4 regions of the Streptomyces sp. NPDC005496 genome follow, and region 2 is predicted to be linked to each of the others. Evidence: riboswitches for the same ligand, from Rfam matches in the RefSeq annotation. Region 2 holds a riboswitch; each other region holds the start of a gene.

Region 1 (4,201 bases), on a different contig from region 2:
CGGATCCCTACGCGAAGCTGCTCGACGAACGGATCGTGTTCCTCGGGACGCCGATCGACGACACGTCGGCGAACGACGTGACGGCTCAGTTCGTGCACCTCGAACACCGGGCGCCGGACCGGGACATCTCGCTCTACATCAACTCCCCCGGCGGCTCGTTCACCGCCATGACGGCGATCTACGACACGATGCGGCAGGTGTCCTGCGACGTGGAGACCGTCTGCCTGGGCCAGGCCGCGTCGACGGCCGCCGTGCTCCTCGCCGCGGGCACCCCGGGCAAGCGGCTCGCGCTGCCGGGCGCGCGTGTCCTCGTCCGCCAGCCGTCGGCCGCCGAGCCGGTGCGGGGACGGGCGAGCGATCTGCTCATCCACGCGGCGGAGACGGCCCGCACCCGCGACACGCTGGAGGAGCTGCTCGCGCGGCACACGGGGCGGAGCCGGGAGCGGATCGCCGCCGACATCGAGCGGGACACGGTCCTGGACGCCCCGGCGGCGGTGGCGTACGGGCTGGTCGACCGGGTCGTGCCGCGCCACCGGTCCTCGCGCCCCGCGACCGGCGGAAGGTGAGGCGCCGATGCTGCCGCCCGAACTGCCTCCCCTGCCCGCGCTGACCCGCGCCGAGGCGGAGCTGATCGACCGTTACCTCGACGTCGTCGACCTGCTGGGCCGGATCAATCCGGCCCGCCCCGGGGACACCTACCGCGGCCTGCGGGCCGCCCAGGCGCTGGTCGTGAAAGCCGCCGCACTGCGGGACGCGCTCACTCTGATGCACCAGCGGGGCGAGAGCGAGGTCCACGCGCCGACCCTGGCCCAGGCCCTGCGGGTCCTGGACGGTGAGCGGCGAGCGGCCAGGGTCACCCTGCCGCCCCCGGCGGACAACTGACGCACCCCCATCCCGGGCCGGTCCCCGCCGCCGGCGCGCGGTGTCCGGCCCGGGACACAAACGCACCAAAAGGCGTACCCCCCAACGGCGTAGACGCGCCCCCTTTTTCCAGCCCTCCCGAGTTGCGCAACGCGCGTACACCAAGGGCGGAATGAGGCGTTCCGCCGCAGGTGCGCGCATGGTCGACACCCCCAACCCCCGTTCGAAATGGGGGGTGTCCACCCGAACGGGTGAGTGGTGAGTAACCCCACAAATCCCCGGTTCCGTTCGGATTTTCCGACATCCATGAGTGAAGATCCCTCCGACGACAAGCCCCCGCCGCAGCGGCGGGGCGGTCCGGGCGGACGCCGAGTCCTGCCGCCGCCCGGATGACCGGTCGACAGAAGTGGATCGGCAGGAGTGGAGGACCCAGCACGACGGGCCGCCGGAGCAATCCGCGTGGTCCTTGGGGTGAAGCCGCACACCGCGGCCGGGCAACTTCGCCAGCCCGAATCCGACAGGTCATCCTTCACAGGCGGCTGACGAAGGGTTGCGCATGACTGCGCTCAATCGTGTCCCGTCGCTGTGGACCCGGGCCGGTACGGCCTCGGCCCTCACCATCGCCGCCGTCGGCGGCAGCCTCGTGGTCCCCGGCGTCGCATCCGACGCCGCCGCGGCCTCGACGGCGACGAAGGCACTCCAGATCGCGGCCTCCAAGAAGGGTGCTCCGTACAAGTACGGCGCGACGGGGCCGCGCCGCTTCGACTGCTCCGGGCTCACGCTCTACTCGTACAAGAAGGCGGGCAAGAAGCTGCCTCGTACGGCCGCGGCGCAGTACAACAAGACCCATCACGTCTCCGCCTCGCACCGCAAGGCCGGAGACCTCGTGTTCTTCCACTCGGGCCGGAACGTCTACCACGTCGGCATCTACGCCGGGAAGGGACGGATCTGGCACTCGCCGAAGACCGGAGAGGTCGTGAAGCTCACGAAGATCTGGACGAAGAGCGTCTGGTACGGCCGGGTCGGCTGACCCGCCCGTAGAGGGCGGCGGCGGTCGCCGTCGCCCTCCGAGGGCGTGACCGGGGCCGGAAGCGGATACACGTCCGTCCATGGCCGACCGACACCCTCACTCCGCGCGGAACGAGACGTCCCTGGAGCGCGCGGACCGCAACTTCGCCGAACTGCTCCAGGAACTGCGCGTCGTCCAGACGGGCGTGCAGATCCTCTTCGCGTTCCTGCTGACCCTGGCGTTCACCCAGCGGTTCCCGTCGCTCGACACGGTGCAGCGCGCCACGTACGTCACCACGCTGCTGCTCGCCGTGCTGGCCGCCGCCCTGTTCGTCGCGCCGGCCGCCCTGCACCGGTCGCTGTTCCAGCAGAACGCCAAGGCCACCATCGTGCGGGTCTCCTCCGCTCTCGCCTCCGCAGGGCTGTGCGTCCTGACGCTGGCCTTCACCGGCTCCGTGCTGCTCGTCGTGGACGTCACGCTGGGGCGGGGGGCGGGGATCGCCGCGGCGGCGGGGACGCTGGCCGTCTGCGTGACGCTGTGGGGCGTCCTGCCCAGGCTCGTAAGGCGCTCTCTGAGGGCGAAGGGGGCCCCGGTGGGCAAACAGGGGCAGGACGGGCCGATGGGGCGCCGGTGACGGCCCTGAGGGCCCCGGCGGCGGGGAGCGTCTCCGGACGGGGCGCGCGACGCGTACGCGGGGACGGCGTGGCCGGGTGCCGCGTCAAGGTTCCTGTCCCGCCGTGACCGGCTGGGCCGGGAGGGACCAAGGGAGCTCGATCGCGACCGTCTTGCCGCCCTCCCGGGTGGGCCGCACGCTCATCTTTCCGCCGCACTCGGCGGTGAGCCAGCGGATGATCACGAGACCGCGGCCGTTGTCCTGCTGGACGGCCGCGGGCAGCCGCTTCGGGAAGCGCGGGTGGCTGTCGGTGACGCCGATGCGCAGCTGCTCGTCGCGGTCGAGCACGACGTCGACGGTGAAGGTCGGGGACTGCCCGAGCGTGTGCTGGACGGCGTTGGTGGCGAGTTCGGACACGATCAGGCGTACGGTCTCGGCGATGTCGGAGTCACCCGGCAGACCCCACTCGGCGAGCACGCCGGTGACGTAGTTCCGGGCCGCGGAGACCGAGGCGGGATCGCTCGGCAGAGTGACGGATGCTTCCTGGTGATCTGCCATGGCGACGTCGTCCCTTTCCCACGGGACCCGTAGTCCGACACGGAGCGGATGGTTCGAGTACGGTCCCGGACTGGTGCTTCGCGCCAGACTGCCATCACCGCACGCCTCACGGGCGCCATCCACCAAGATATGCATATATCTGTCGCTCGAAGCGGTGAACTCTGCGGCGAGCGAACCCATTTGGCCGGGTCCCGGGCTCATCCTCTACCGTCGCCGTGAACGCCGCTCACCGGGCGGAAGGAGACGGCCATGCGACACGGTCCAGCGGTGCGGCGCCGCAAGCTGGGCGCCGAACTGCGCGCCCTGCGCACCCGGGCGGGACTCACGAGCGGCGAGGCGGCCCGGCTCGTCGGGTGGCACCAGTCGAAGGTGAGCCGGATCGAGACCGGCACCAGCGGGGCGAAGCCGCCGGACGTGCGCCGGCTCCTCGACGCCTACGGCGTGCAGAACCCCGGGCTGCGGGAGCTGCTGATCGGGCTGGCGGGCTCCGAGGGCGGCGGGCGCGACCACTGGTGGCACGCCTACCGCGGTGTACTCCCGCCTGCGTACCGGGACTTCATCAGTCTGGAGTCGCAGGCCAGCACCATGCGCACGCTGGAGACGTCCGTCGTACCGGGCCTGCTGCAGACACCCGAGTACGCCCGAGCGGTCACCCGGGCGGCCGTGAAGGGGCTGGAGGACGGAAAGCTGAACACGCTCGTGGAGGTACGGCTGGCCCGTCAGGACGTGCTGTGTTCGAATGCGCCGCTGGAACTGAGCGCCGTGCTCGACGAGGCGGTGCTGCGGCGGACGGTCGGCGGACCTGCGGTGATGGAACGCCAACTGGAACGGCTGCTGGAGGCGGCGCACCTTCCTCACGTGCGCCTCCAGGTCCTCCCCTTCGCGACCGGAGCCCACATCGGAATCACCGGGCCTTTCGTAATCTTCTCATTTCCGAACACTTCTGATCTGGATGTGGTTGTTCTTGACCACATGACGAGTAGCCTCCATCTCGAACGGAAAGAAGACCTCCAGGCCTATACGGAGGCCTTCAACACCCTTCGGATCCACGCCCTTTCGCCCGAGGAGTCCGTGGATTACATCGCCGCGATACGTGACGGCGCGTGAGGAGTCTTCATGTCCGCACTGCCTCGGTACGTACCTTCCAGCACGTCCCTGCA
Region 2 (4,201 bases):
CCGAGGTCGCCCTCGGCGGGCGGCACGTCCACGGGGTGCTCGGCGGTGCCGACGAGCTCGCGGACGAGGGCGTACTGGGCGTGGTTCGTGTCCTGGTACTCGTCGACCAGCACGTGCCGGAAGCGGCGGTGGTAGTGCTCGGCGACGTCGGGGAAGGCGCGGAGCAGATTGACCGTCGTCATGATCAGGTCGTCGAAGTCGAGGGCGTTGGCCTCGCGCAGCCGCGACTGGTACATGGCGTAGGCCTGGGCGAGGGTCTTCTCGAAGCCGTCGGCGGCCTGGGCGGCGAAGTCCTCCTCGTCGATCAGCTCGTTCTTCAGGTTGCTGATCTTGGCGCTGAAGGACTTCGGCGGGAAGCGCTTCGGGTCGAGGTCCAGGTCGCGGCAGACCAGGGCCATGAGGCGCTTGGAGTCGGCGGCGTCGTAGATCGAGAAGGAGGAGGTGAAGCCGAGCCTCTTCGACTCGCGGCGCAGGATGCGGACGCAGGCGCTGTGGAAGGTCATCACCCACATCGCGTTGGCCCGCGGGCCGACGAGCTGCTCGACGCGCTCCTTCATCTCGCCCGCGGCCTTGTTCGTGAAGGTGATCGCGAGGATCTGGCCGGGGTGCACATGGCGCTCGCCCAGCAGGTACGCGATGCGGTGCGTGAGCACGCGGGTCTTGCCCGATCCGGCGCCTGCCACGATGAGCAGCGGGGAACCGGCGTGCACCACGGCCGCCCGCTGGTTCTCGTTCAGCCCGTCCAGCAGCGCCGCCGGGTCCACCGCGGGGCGCGCGGCGCCGTCGCGGTAGTACGCGTCCCTGCTCGGGGGCGCGTCGAAGCGGCCGCCGAACAGGTCGTCCGGGAGGTGCTCCGGCGTCCCGTCCTCGGGCGGCGGCGGGGGCTCTTCCTCGTGGGCCCCGGAGGGCTTGAGGTCCGCCAGGAAGCTGTCGTCAAAGAGGCTGCTCATCGCCTTCCGAGTCTAGGCCGCCCCACTGACACCCCGCGGCCACCTCGGGAACTCCGCCGCATTCCGGGACCGGCCCGCCGGTCACCGCCGCCCCGCTCCCCTCGTAGGCGCATCGCCCCCGCACCACTCGCCAGGCCCGCCGTCTTCCCGTACCCGGGCCGCCGCTTCGCCCCGTCGGGCAGCGTGCCGCTCCGTCCGGTGCCGCCCCCGCCGCCCGGCCGCTCTCGCCGTCCGGAACCACCCGGTCACCTGGGGTGACGGCCGGACGAGACGCACACCACGTCCGCCGAGGAAGGCGCACATGTCAGGACAATCAGTCGGAAAACGATCCGCGACGGCGGCGCGACCCGGTCCCCGCGAAAAAGGTCACGAAAACGTATCGGGCATATCGAACATCAACCTTCACAGAAGCCACACGCGTTGGCTAGCGTGCCGGTCAGGCCGCCCGACCCAACCGGCGAACGACGCCGGGCCGCGCGGCCTCCGCCGAGTCCGGCGCGCCCACGCGGCAACCGGAGCCGGGGACCCACCGACCTTGGGGTGAATCGGTCCGACCGCCTTGTCGGGCGCGGACCGTAGGGCAACCCTTCCGAACCACCCGCCCGAACCCGACAGCTAACTCGGTAGGCGGATCGTGGAAGGAGTCGCCTCTCTTGGCGTCGCATCGCAAATGGCGTCCTGCGGGAACGCGCGTAGCGGGTGTCCGGGCCCCGGGCCTCGCCACGGCGGCCCTCACGTCCGTGGCCCTGCTCTCGCAGACGGCGAACGCCGCGCCCTCGGCCGAACCCAGGCCGAGTCTCGAGGAAGTCCAGAAGAAGGTGGACGACCTCTACCACCAGGCCGAGACGGCCACCCAGAAGTACAACGCGGCCAAGGAGAAGAGCTCCAAGCAGCGCCAGCGCGTCGACACCCTGCTGGACGACGTGGCCAAGCGCACCGAGAAGCTCAACACGGCGCGCGAGGAGCTGGGTTCGTACGCCGCCGCCCAGTACCGCACCGGGGCCGCAGCCCCCGACACCGCGACCCTCCTGCTGGCGGACGACCCGCAGGACTACTTCGACCAGACCCAGCTCATGGGCCGTCTGACCAGCCGCCAGAAGGTGGCGGTGGACGACTACGTCACCGAGCAGGCGGCGACGGCGAAGAAGCGGGCGGAGGCCTCCGAGAGCCTGGAGAAGCTGACCACCTCGCAGCGGACGCTCAAGTCGACCAAGGCCGAGGTGCAGCGGAAGCTCGCCGACGCCCGCGGACTGCTCTCGAAGCTCACCGCCGAGGAGAAGGCGCGGCTCGCGGCGATCGAGGAGAAGAAGCGCGAGGAGGCCGACCGCAAGGCCGAGGAACTGGCCAGGCAGCAGGCCGCGCAGGAGGAGCGGAGCCGCGAGGAGACCGCCCAGCAGGACCAGGGCGACTCGGACGCCGGCGCGGGCGGCACGGCGGAGGACCCGGCGTACGCCACCACGGCCGACAAGGCCATCGCCTTCGCGCGGGCCCAGGTCGGCAAGCCGTACGTGTGGGGCGCGACCGGCCCGGACTCCTACGACTGCTCCGGTCTCACCCAGGCCGCCTGGAAGGCCGCGGGCGTCTCCCTGCCGCGCACCACCTGGGACCAGGTCGACGCGGGCACCACGGTCCCGCTCTCCGACATCAAGCCCGGTGACCTGGTCTTCTTCTACGACGACATCAGCCACGTCGGCCTGTACATCGGCAACGGCATGATGATCCACGCCCCGAAGCCGGGCGCGTACGTCCGCGAGGAGTCGATCTACTACGACGGCACCTCGTCGATCCACAGCGTGGTGCGCCCCGCGTAGGGGACGCCACCACGCCGGCACCCCCTCGCGTTCGTGTCCGGTACGGCCCCCGGGTCGCACCGGACACGGCCGCCGGGCCTGCCGATGACCATGGGGTCACGCCGGGCGCGGCCGTCGGGCCGGTCGGGGCGGTCGGGCCGGTCGGGCCGGTCGGGCCGGTCGCCCAGGGTTCCCCGGGCGGGCGCCGTCAGGTCCAGAGCACCGCGATGAAGATGTTCGCGACGGTCAGCAGGCCGACCGCGGCGAAGGCGCCCTTGTCGACCTTCTCCTCGTCGCGCTTCACGTAGACGAGCCCGAGGATCACGATCAGCAGGGCCAGCTTCACGCCGAGCTTGACGTTGTCGAGCGAGTTGTCGTCGGCTTGGTTGAGACCGACCAGCACGACTCCGGTGACCAGCATGGTGAGCGCGCCGTGCAGCATCGCGGGGACGAAGCGGGCCGTGCCCTGGCCCATCGCCTTCATCTGGGTGAGGAAGCCGCCGAGGAGCGCGGCGATGCCGATGATGTGCAGGCCGACGAAGAGATGGATGAGTACGTCCATGCGCCGGAGCCTAATCGGGGCCCCGCCGGCCGCCTCCACCAGCCCTCCCTCCGGCTCCGGTAGCCGTCTCCAGCGACCCGCTTCCGGCTCCGGCAGCCGTCCGGCCCCCCGGTCGGTCGCACCCCACGGGACCCACCCGCCGCAGTGTTCACCTCCGTCTCGGCGGTCACGCGACATCTCTCACGACCGCCCAGTGGGCTCATAGCACCAGGGTCTCGGGCCCCGTCGGAAAATCCCCGCTTCGGTCAGCACTCAGCGTCAAGCCGACGCCCACGGACCGGGAGCGCGGTCACATCCGGTCACCCGGCGGACCTCTCCCGCCACTTCCGCACATGGCGTCACCGGCCGCTCACGCTCAGGTTTAGCGTCCTCCCCCAGGTGACCGGCTCTCCACCGCCGCCCGGGCCAGGGGCGGCAACCGGTCGCTTCCGCCGAAAGGTCCGGCGGCGCCCCGCTCCCCCTGTGCGGGCCGTCGCCGGACGCGTCGCCGTGCCCCGCCGGGCGGCCGTGCGGAACGAGTCTTCGCGAAAGGATGTGTGCCCTCGTGGCATCGCACCGCAAGCCCAGACAACGCTCACTCGGCGGTCAGACGGCCCGCACCGCCGCCACCCTCGCCCTCGCGGGCGCGGCGACGGCCACCGCCTTCGAGGGGACGGGACACGCCGAACCGCAGCTCTCCCCGGCGCAGGTCAAGGCCAAGGTCGACAAGCTGTACCAGGAGGCGGAGGTCGCCACCGAGAAGTACAACGGGGCGAAGGAGAAGGCCGACAAGGGGGAGCGGCGGCTCAGGACGCTGCGCGACGAGGCGGCCCGCAGGACGGACCGCCTCAACTCGGCCCGGGACGCGCTGGGTTCGATCGCCACGGCGCAGTACCGCACCGGCGGCCTCGACCCCGCCG
Region 3 (4,201 bases), on a different contig from region 2:
GGAGGGCACGCGATCCGTTTCGCGGCCGGCACCGACAGGGGCGAAGTGCCACAACCGGGACATGCGGCGGGAGTTCGCACTTCGGCGGCGCGAGCGTGGTGCCCGGTCAAACATGACACACCGTCAAAACTGTGATCTTCACGTGATCTGCGCTGCATCGACTTGTGACAAGCGTTCGAGTGCCGATACGTTCACGCATCAACGCGATGGATCTTCCGTCGCGTCTGTCACTGCTGTCTCCGAAAGGCCCACCGCATGCTCTCCGGGAACGGTCGTCACCGTCGCCCCCGCCAGGCTCCGGCAATCATCGTCGCGGCCGGCGTCACCGGATCGGCAATCGCCATCCCGTTGCTCGGCGCCACCGGCGCGAGCGCAGCCGACGGCACCACGTGGGACCGGGTCGCGGAGTGCGAGAGCGGCGGCTCCTGGAGTGCCGACAACGGCAACGGGTTCTACGGCGGCCTCCAGATGACCCAGGAGAACTGGGACAAGTACGGCGGCCTCGACTACGCGCCGAGCCCCGACGAGGCGAGCCGCTCGCAGCAGATAGCCGTCGCCGAGAAACTGCTCGACGGACAGGGCCTGGCGGCCTGGCCCACCTGCGGCCCGCTCTCCGGCCTCAGCAAGAACTCGGGTTCCGTCGAGGTCGACACGGGGGTCGCCGACGACGCGTCCTCGTCCCCCGACGCCTCCCCGTCCGATTCGTCCGCGAAGGGTAACTCGTCCGGTTCGGGCGGTCTGTCGACCGGCGGCACGAGCGCCAAGCCTTCCCCGTCGGGGTCCGGCAAGGCGGCGAAGTCCGACGCGTCCCCGACGCCGGAGGAGAGCGAGTCGCGGGACTCCGGTACCGCGGACAAGGGCAAGGCAAGGGCTGACGACTCGGACAAGTCGGGTCGTACCGGCGGCTCCTCCACCACTCCGAGCACCCCCGTGAGCGAGGGCACCGGCACCGGCAAGCACCGCGGCGCCAGCGCCGAGCACACCTCGGACACCGGAGTGGACGCCGGGCGTCAGAAGGACTCCGCGGGGCGCCACGCCGCGCGCGACTCGGGCGCCTCCGACGACACCTCCGAGGGCTCGTACACCGTCCGTCTTGGCGACAGTCTCACGAGCATCGCCGACTCCCTTGCGGTCAACGGCGGATGGAACGAGCTGTACACGGAGAACGAGAAGACGGTCGGCTCCGACCCGGACCTCATCCTCCCCGGTCAGAGCCTTGAGGTCGCGGGAGACTAAGCGGTCGTCAGGCGGCGAATCGGGTACAAAACAGCGGTAGTTCACGTCATGGTTCACACCGCAATGTCCGGTTTGGTGAGAGTGAGAGATGGGTCTCAGAAGCCCTGATCGTCTTTGAAATTCCGGCCGTCGCGTGTCTACGGTCGTGATCGCTCGCCACAGCGGGCCCCGACGGTCGCAACGCCGAATCCTGCCAGCGGCCGCCCGGGAACAGTCGTCGCGTCAAGCGCCGTAGGCAGGAGCGGGGGACCCAAGGTAAGTGCCGGGCCCGGGAGTTGTGAGACACCCGGGAACGGCTTGGGGTGAAGCCGTGCGCCATGTGCGCACGACCGGGCACTCACCCGCCCGAACCCGACAGCTCACCTCGCAGGCGTCGGTGAGGGGATCACTTCATGCTGCGTAACAACAAGGCCAAGCACCGTCGCCCGTCCAAGGCCACCCGTGTCGCCGCGCTCGCCGGTGTCACCGGTGTCGCCATCGCCGCCCCGCTGATGGCGGCCGGCAGCGCCTCCGCCGCCACCACCTCCGAGTGGGACGCCGTCGCCCAGTGCGAGTCCGGCGGCAACTGGTCGATCAACACCGGCAACGGTTACTACGGCGGCCTGCAGTTCTCCGCCTCCACCTGGTCCGCCTACGGCGGCTCGGCCTACGCCTCCACCGCCGACCAGGCCTCCAAGTCCCAGCAGATCGCCGTCGCCGAGAAGGTGCTGGCGGCGCAGGGCAAGGGTGCCTGGCCGACCTGCGGCGTCGGCCTGTCCGGCGCCTCCACCGGCGGCGGCGCCGCGGCCGACACCGGCTCGCAGAGCACGGCCCAGCCGCAGCAGCAGGCGCCCCAGTCCCAGGACCAGCGCGCCTCGCGTTCCTCGGAGCGGGAGACCGCCAAGAAGACCGTCGAGACCCCGACCGGCAAGAAGGTCGAGAAGGGTGACGGCGAGTACAAGGTAGTCAAGGGCGACACCCTGAGCTCCATCGCCGCGGAGAAGCACGTCAAGGGCGGCTGGCAGAAGCTGTTCAAGCTGAACAAGGACATCGTCGACGACGCCGACTTCATCTTCCCCGGTCAGCAGCTCCACCTCAGCTGACACCGGCTGACGCCGGGCGCACGGCCCGGTCACGGCCCTCCCTCATGCGGGGGCTCCGCCATGGAGACCCCGTGAGGGCCGCCCCCGTCCCCACGGGCTCCCCGCTCCGGTGCGTGTTCCCCCGTACGCACCGGAGCGGGGCTCTTTCATGCCCGCGCCGGACGCGCCGCTCCGTCGCGGATGCCTGTACGGGACAGGTTTTTGTTCCGTTCGGAAACAATTTACTCTCGGTTCTGTCCATGGGGTGGTCGACCGGCTGGCCGATCGCCCGGAGCCGGTTAGGCTCATGTCGCGGAGCCGACCGCGGCTCCGTGCAGTCAGCGGGCCAAGGGGCTCCGCGTAACCGCGTCACATCCCAGAAGGAGATGCTCGTGCCGTCCATCGACGTCGTCGTAGCCCGGGAAATCCTCGACTCGCGAGGGAACCCCACCGTCGAGGTCGAGGTCGGCCTCGACGACGGCAGCACGGGTCGTGCCGCCGTTCCGTCCGGCGCCTCCACCGGAGCCTTCGAGGCCATCGAGCTGCGCGACGGTGACCCCAACCGCTACCAGGGCAAGGGCGTCGAGAAGGCCGTCCTCGCGGTCATCGAGCAGATCGGCCCGGAGCTCGTCGGCTACGACGCCACCGAGCAGCGCCTGATCGACCAGGCGATGTTCGACCTGGACGCCACCGACAACAAGGGCTCGCTCGGCGCCAACGCCATCCTCGGCGTCTCCCTCGCCGTCGCGCACGCCGCCTCCGAGGCCAGCGACCTGCCGCTGTTCCGCTACCTCGGCGGCCCGAACGCGCACCTGCTGCCCGTCCCGATGATGAACATCCTGAACGGCGGCTCGCACGCCGACTCGAACGTCGACATCCAGGAGTTCATGATCGCGCCGATCGGCGCGGAGTCCTTCTCCGAGGCGCTGCGCTGGGGCGCCGAGGTCTACCACACCCTCAAGAAGGTGCTGAAGACCAAGGGTCTGTCCACCGGCCTCGGCGACGAGGGCGGCTTCGCCCCGAACCTGGAGTCCAACCGCGCCGCCCTCGACCTCATCGTCGAGGCCATCAAGCAGGCCGGTTACATCCCCGGTGAGCAGATCGCTCTCGCGCTCGACGTCGCCGCGTCCGAGTTCTACAAGGACGGCAGGTACGAGTTCGAGGGCAAGTCCCGCTCGGCCGCCGAGATGACCGAGTACTACGAGGAGCTCGTCTCCGCGTACCCGCTGGTCTCCATCGAGGACCCGCTGTACGAGGACGACTGGGCCGGCTGGAAGGTCATCACCGACAAGCTGGGCGACAAGGTCCAGATCGTCGGCGACGACCTCTTCGTCACCAACCCGGAGCGCCTGGCCCGCGGCATCGAGGAGGGCTCCGCCAACGCCCTGCTCGTCAAGGTCAACCAGATCGGCTCGCTGACCGAGACCCTGGACGCCGTCGAGCTGGCCCAGCGCAACGGCTTCAAGTGCATGATGTCCCACCGCTCCGGCGAGACCGAGGACGTCACCATCGCCGACCTCGCCGTCGCCGTGAACTGCGGCCAGATCAAGACCGGCGCCCCGGCCCGCTCGGACCGCGTCGCCAAGTACAACCAGCTCCTGCGCATCGAGGAGATCCTCGACGACGCCGCGGTCTACGCCGGCCGCTCGGCGTTCCCGCGCTTCAAGGGCTGACCCGTAGGAAGCGTCGTACGTACGTCCCCGTACTCGGTCCCGTACCGTGTGCGGGGACGTACGCACGTGACGGGCTTGTGCCGGGGAGGCGGGATTCATGGCCGTGAAGGACCGGGACCGGTTCTCCACCACGACCAGGCTGCGGCTGCTCGGTGAGCAGACGGCGGCCAGGGTCTACCGCTCCCAGACCAGGCGGCAGGCCCACCGCTCCCGTCTGACGGGCCGTGCGGC
Region 4 (4,201 bases), on a different contig from region 2:
CGACTGGTGGAGGACGCGCAGAACGGCAAGGCGGCGGCCCAGCGGCTGGCCGACCGGATCTCCGCCGTGTTCGTGCCCGTCGTCATCGCCCTCGCGCTCGGCACCCTCGGCTTCTGGCTGGGCAACGGCGCCGGGCTGACCGCCGCGTTCACCGCCGCGGTGGCGGTGCTGATCATCGCCTGCCCCTGCGCGCTGGGCCTGGCGACCCCGACCGCGCTCATGGTGGGCACGGGCCGGGGCGCGCAGCTCGGCATCCTGATCAAGGGCCCCGAGGTCCTGGAGAGCACGCGCAGGGTCGACACGATCCTCCTGGACAAGACCGGCACCGTCACCACCGGCAGGATGACCCTCCTCGCCGTCCACACCACCCCCGCGACGAGCGAGGCCGAGGTGCTGCGGCTGGCGGGCGCCCTGGAGCACGCCTCCGAACACCCCGTCGCCCGGGCCGTCGTCACCGGGGCGACCGAGCGGGGCGTCACCCTGCCGGTCCCCGAGGACTTCGCCAACGTCGCCGGGCTGGGCGTGCAGGGCGTCGTGGACGGTCACGCGGTCCTCGTCGGCCGCGAAAGGCTCCTCCGGGAGTGGTCCATGAGCCTGCCGGCGCAACTGGAGCGCGCTCGGGCCGTCGCCGAGGCGGCCGGCCGCACCGCCGTCGCGGTCGCCTGGGACGGCGAGGCGCGGGCGGTCCTCGAAGTCGCCGACGCCGTCAAGGACACCAGCGCCGAGGCCGTACGGCGGCTGCGGGCCCTCGGCCTCACCCCGGTCCTGCTCACCGGCGACAACCGGGCCGTCGCCGAGTCCGTCGCGGCCGAGGTCGGCATCGACGAGGTGATCGCCGAGGTCATGCCGGAGGACAAGGTCGCCGTCGTGGAGAGGCTCCAGGCCGAAGGGCGCAGCGTCGCGATGGTCGGCGACGGTGTCAACGACGCCGCCGCGCTGGCCCGGGCCGACCTGGGCCTGGCCATGGGCACCGGCACCGACGCGGCCATCGAGGCCGGCGACCTGACCCTCGTACGCGGCGACCTGCGCGTCGCCGCCGACGCGATCCGGCTGTCCCGCAGAACGCTGGGCACCATCAGGTCGAACCTGTTCTGGGCCTTCGCCTACAACGTGGCCGCCCTGCCGCTCGCCGCGGCGGGCCTGCTCAACCCGATGATCGCCGGAGCCGCCATGGCCTTCTCCTCGGTCTTCGTCGTCGGCAACTCCCTGCGCCTGCGCGGGTTCAGGGCCCTCGACTGACCCGGACGCCGCGAACCCCGTCACGGAGGGGACGGAGCGGCCACTTGTGACGGTTGTTCCATCTCGTCGCAAGTGGCCGTTCTGTCCTGTTTGGTGCTTAAGGTCCAACTGGCAATGATTTAGGGCTCGCTGGCGTCCTGGTGCGTGAGCAGGGTCATACCGGTGACGGTGCGTCGCGGCCGCCGTCCGTCAAATCCTCGGGTGCGCCAGGGGATTGCGGCCCCGGGAAGATCGCTCGTCGACGGACAGTCACCGGCAATAGGGACATCGATCAAGAAATGGGTGTGCACAGAAACCCCACAAGCTTGTCCAGGCCCTCTCATGTCGCTTACGTTCTGCCTCACTCCGGACGGACGCCCAATCCTGCCGCCGCCCGGATCCCGCACACTCACCCGTCCACGGCAGGAGCGGGGGACCCACAGGTACGACGCCTGTTCCGGTCTCCGGAACGGGCTAGGGGTCAAGCCGCGCGCAACGCGGCCGGGCATCTCCAGCCCGCACCCGACAGCTCACCTCGCAGGCGCCGGAGAGGAATGCACCATGCCCGCGAAGGGTAAGCACCGCCGTCCCAAGTCCCTGCGCATCACCCGCTCGATAGCCGTCGCCGGCACCGGTGGCGCCGCACTCGCGCTGCCCCTGATGGGAGCCGCCGGCGCCCACGCCGCCACTCCGGCGGCCGCCGCCTCCTCCGCCACGGCGAAGACCGTCGCCGCCGCCCCCGTCGCCGCCCAGAAGGCCGTGACCAAGACCTACGCGGTCAAGGCGGGCGACTCCCTCGCGAAGATCGCCGACGACCAGGACGTCAGCGGCGGCTGGAAGAAGCTCTACCAGGACAACCGCAAGGCCATCGGCGGCGACCCCGCGCTGATCCACCCGGGCCTGAAGCTGACGCTCGGCGGCAAGGCCGCGTCCGCCCCCGCCAAGCCCTCCACCGCCGCCAAGCCGTCCGGCAAGACCACCCAGACGGCCAAGACGCAGGCCGCCCCGGCCGCCGCCACCAGCAGCTCCGGCTACACCCTGCCGGTCGAGGGCGCGACCGTCGGCACGTCCTACAAGACCGCGGGCAGCATGTGGTCCAGCGGTTACCACACCGGCGTCGACTTCGTGGTCCCGACCGGCACCACCCTCAAGGCCGTCGGACCGGGCACCGTCGTCTCGGCCGGCTGGGGCGGCGCGTACGGCAACCAGGTCGTCATCCGGCACACCGACGGCCAGTACTCCCAGTACGCCCACCTGTCCTCGCTCTCGGTCTCGGCCGGGCAGACCGTGACCGGCGGTCAGCAGATCGGCCTGTCCGGCGCGACCGGCAACGTCACCGGACCGCACCTGCACTTCGAGATCCGCACCACGCCGGACTACGGCTCGGACGTGGACCCGCTCGCGTACCTGCGCGCGCACGGCGTCTCCGTCGGCTGACGCCCGCACCCGCACACCGGAGGCCGGACCCCGATCACCGGGGTCCGGCCTCCGCCGTGCCGGGGGCGACACTCCCTTTGCGGCGGTGACCGCCGCACGCGTACCGCGTGGGTGGACGCAGGCGTTGAGGCTCGTCAACCGCCCTTGAACACCGCCTTATTCCGGGATTGACCAACACTTGACGAGTGGCTTATCTCACCGCACGTCAACCCCTTCCTACGGTCGCGTAGCTCACATCAAAAGGTGAATCATGGGCCGATGTGGCAGACGATTCGAAGAGTGACAACAGATCAGTGATCGGGTCGTACGTGGCGGTGGGGGACAGCTTCACCGAGGGCGTCGGCGATCCCGGTCCGGACGGGGCCTTCGTCGGCTGGGCCGACCGGTTCGCGGTCCTGCTCGCGGACCGACGGCCCGAGGGCGACTTCGGCTACACCAACCTCGCCGTACGCGGCAAACTGCTCGACCAGATCGTGGCGGACCAGCTCCCGCAGGCCAAGGCGCTGGAACCCGACCTCGTCTCCTTCTGCGCGGGCGGCAACGACATCATCCGGCCCGGCACCGACCCCGACGAGGTCGCAGAGCGCTTCGAGCGGGCCGTCGCCGACCTCACCTCGGTCGTCGGCACCGTCATGGTGACCACCGGCTTCGACACCCGCGGCGTACCCGTGCTCAAGCACCTGCGCGGCAAGATCGCCACGTACAACGGACACGTACGGGCCATCGCCGACCGCTACGGCTGCCCGGTGCTCGACCTGTGGTCCCTCAAGACCGTGCAGGACCGGCGCGCCTGGGACGGCGACCGGCTCCACCTCTCTCCCGAGGGGCACACTCGCGTCGCCCTGCGGGCCGGGCAGGTCCTCGGCCTGGAGGTCCCGGCGGACCCGGACCAGGCCTGGCCCCCGCTCCCGCCGCGCGGCACCTTCGAGGTGCGCCGCGACAACATCCAGTGGGCGCGCGAGTACCTCGTGCCGTGGATCGGACGGCGGCTGCGCGGCGAGTCCTCCGGGGACCACGTGGCGGCGAAGGGCAGCCTGTCGCCCGACGACATCAAGACGCGGATCGCACCGGCCGTCTGAGCGGTACGAGGGGCCGGGCGGAGCGCCGGGCGGGTGCGCGGGCGGGCTCAACGGCTCTGCTGCACGGAATCGTTGCGGCCCGCCGTCCCGTCGGTGCCGGGGAGGGCCGGCTTCCGCGGGGGAGTGGGCGGACCGACGGGCAACTGGACTCGCCGTAAAGGGAGTTCGTGAGCGCCCGTGTCCGGCCCCGGTGTGTCAGGTGCCGGGCGGTGCGGTCAGGGCCTCGCGCTCCAGGCCCAGTTCACGGGCGAGCGCCTCGTCCACCCACGCCTGGGTGCGCGCGCGGGACACCGAGCCGGGGTACGCGGTCATCTGCACGGCGAGACCGTCCAGCAGGGCCGTCAGCCGCAGGGCCGCGTCCTTGGGGTCCGGACACGTGAACTCGCCCGCGGCGACGCCCTCCGCGATGACCTCGGCGATCGCCGCCTTCCACTGCCGGTCGAGGCCCTGGGTGACCTCGCGCAGCC

Evidence for each region. Region 2 has a riboswitch for cyclic di-AMP ahead of ACFYQQ_RS12145 (NlpC/P60 family protein). Riboswitches for the same ligand answer to the same signal wherever they lie in the genome.
Region 1: it holds a riboswitch for cyclic di-AMP, as region 2 does, so the genes downstream of both, ACFYQQ_RS15985 (C40 family peptidase) here and ACFYQQ_RS12145 (NlpC/P60 family protein) in region 2, are expected to answer to the same signal.
Region 3: it holds a riboswitch for cyclic di-AMP, as region 2 does, so the genes downstream of both, ACFYQQ_RS21775 (transglycosylase family protein) here and ACFYQQ_RS12145 (NlpC/P60 family protein) in region 2, are expected to answer to the same signal.
Region 4: it holds a riboswitch for cyclic di-AMP, as region 2 does, so the genes downstream of both, ACFYQQ_RS00330 (LysM peptidoglycan-binding domain-containing M23 family metallopeptidase) here and ACFYQQ_RS12145 (NlpC/P60 family protein) in region 2, are expected to answer to the same signal.

What each region holds. Positions count from the first base shown of each region.
Region 1 covers NZ_JBIAJQ010000004.1:825,119-829,319, forward strand. The annotation lists gene ACFYQQ_RS15975 (ATP-dependent Clp protease proteolytic subunit) at 1-566, shown strand, start outside; gene ACFYQQ_RS15980 (hypothetical protein) at 574-882, shown strand; cyclic di-AMP (ydaO/yuaA leader) riboswitch at 1,218-1,414, shown strand; gene ACFYQQ_RS15985 (C40 family peptidase) at 1,418-1,891, shown strand; gene ACFYQQ_RS15990 (DUF6328 family protein) at 1,971-2,504, shown strand; gene ACFYQQ_RS15995 (ATP-binding protein) at 2,589-3,041, opposite strand; gene ACFYQQ_RS16000 (helix-turn-helix transcriptional regulator) at 3,291-4,148, shown strand; gene ACFYQQ_RS16005 (DUF397 domain-containing protein) at 4,158-4,201, shown strand, end outside.
Region 2 covers NZ_JBIAJQ010000003.1:783,635-787,835, forward strand. The annotation lists gene pcrA (DNA helicase PcrA) at 1-950, opposite strand, end outside; cyclic di-AMP (ydaO/yuaA leader) riboswitch at 1,439-1,596, shown strand; gene ACFYQQ_RS12145 (NlpC/P60 family protein) at 1,604-2,761, shown strand; gene ACFYQQ_RS12150 (hypothetical protein) at 2,949-3,302, opposite strand; gene ACFYQQ_RS12155 (NlpC/P60 family protein) at 3,847-4,201, shown strand, end outside.
Region 3 covers NZ_JBIAJQ010000007.1:931-5,131, reverse strand. The annotation lists gene ACFYQQ_RS21780 (transglycosylase family protein) at 256-1,236, shown strand; cyclic di-AMP (ydaO/yuaA leader) riboswitch at 1,454-1,624, shown strand; gene ACFYQQ_RS21775 (transglycosylase family protein) at 1,629-2,318, shown strand; gene eno (phosphopyruvate hydratase) at 2,684-3,970, shown strand; gene ACFYQQ_RS21765 (septum formation initiator family protein) at 4,068-4,201, shown strand, end outside.
Region 4 covers NZ_JBIAJQ010000001.1:71,278-75,478, reverse strand. The annotation lists gene ACFYQQ_RS00335 (heavy metal translocating P-type ATPase) at 1-1,239, shown strand, start outside; cyclic di-AMP (ydaO/yuaA leader) riboswitch at 1,619-1,775, shown strand; gene ACFYQQ_RS00330 (LysM peptidoglycan-binding domain-containing M23 family metallopeptidase) at 1,780-2,655, shown strand; gene ACFYQQ_RS00325 (SGNH/GDSL hydrolase family protein) at 2,949-3,734, shown strand; gene ACFYQQ_RS00320 (TetR/AcrR family transcriptional regulator) at 3,930-4,201, opposite strand, start outside.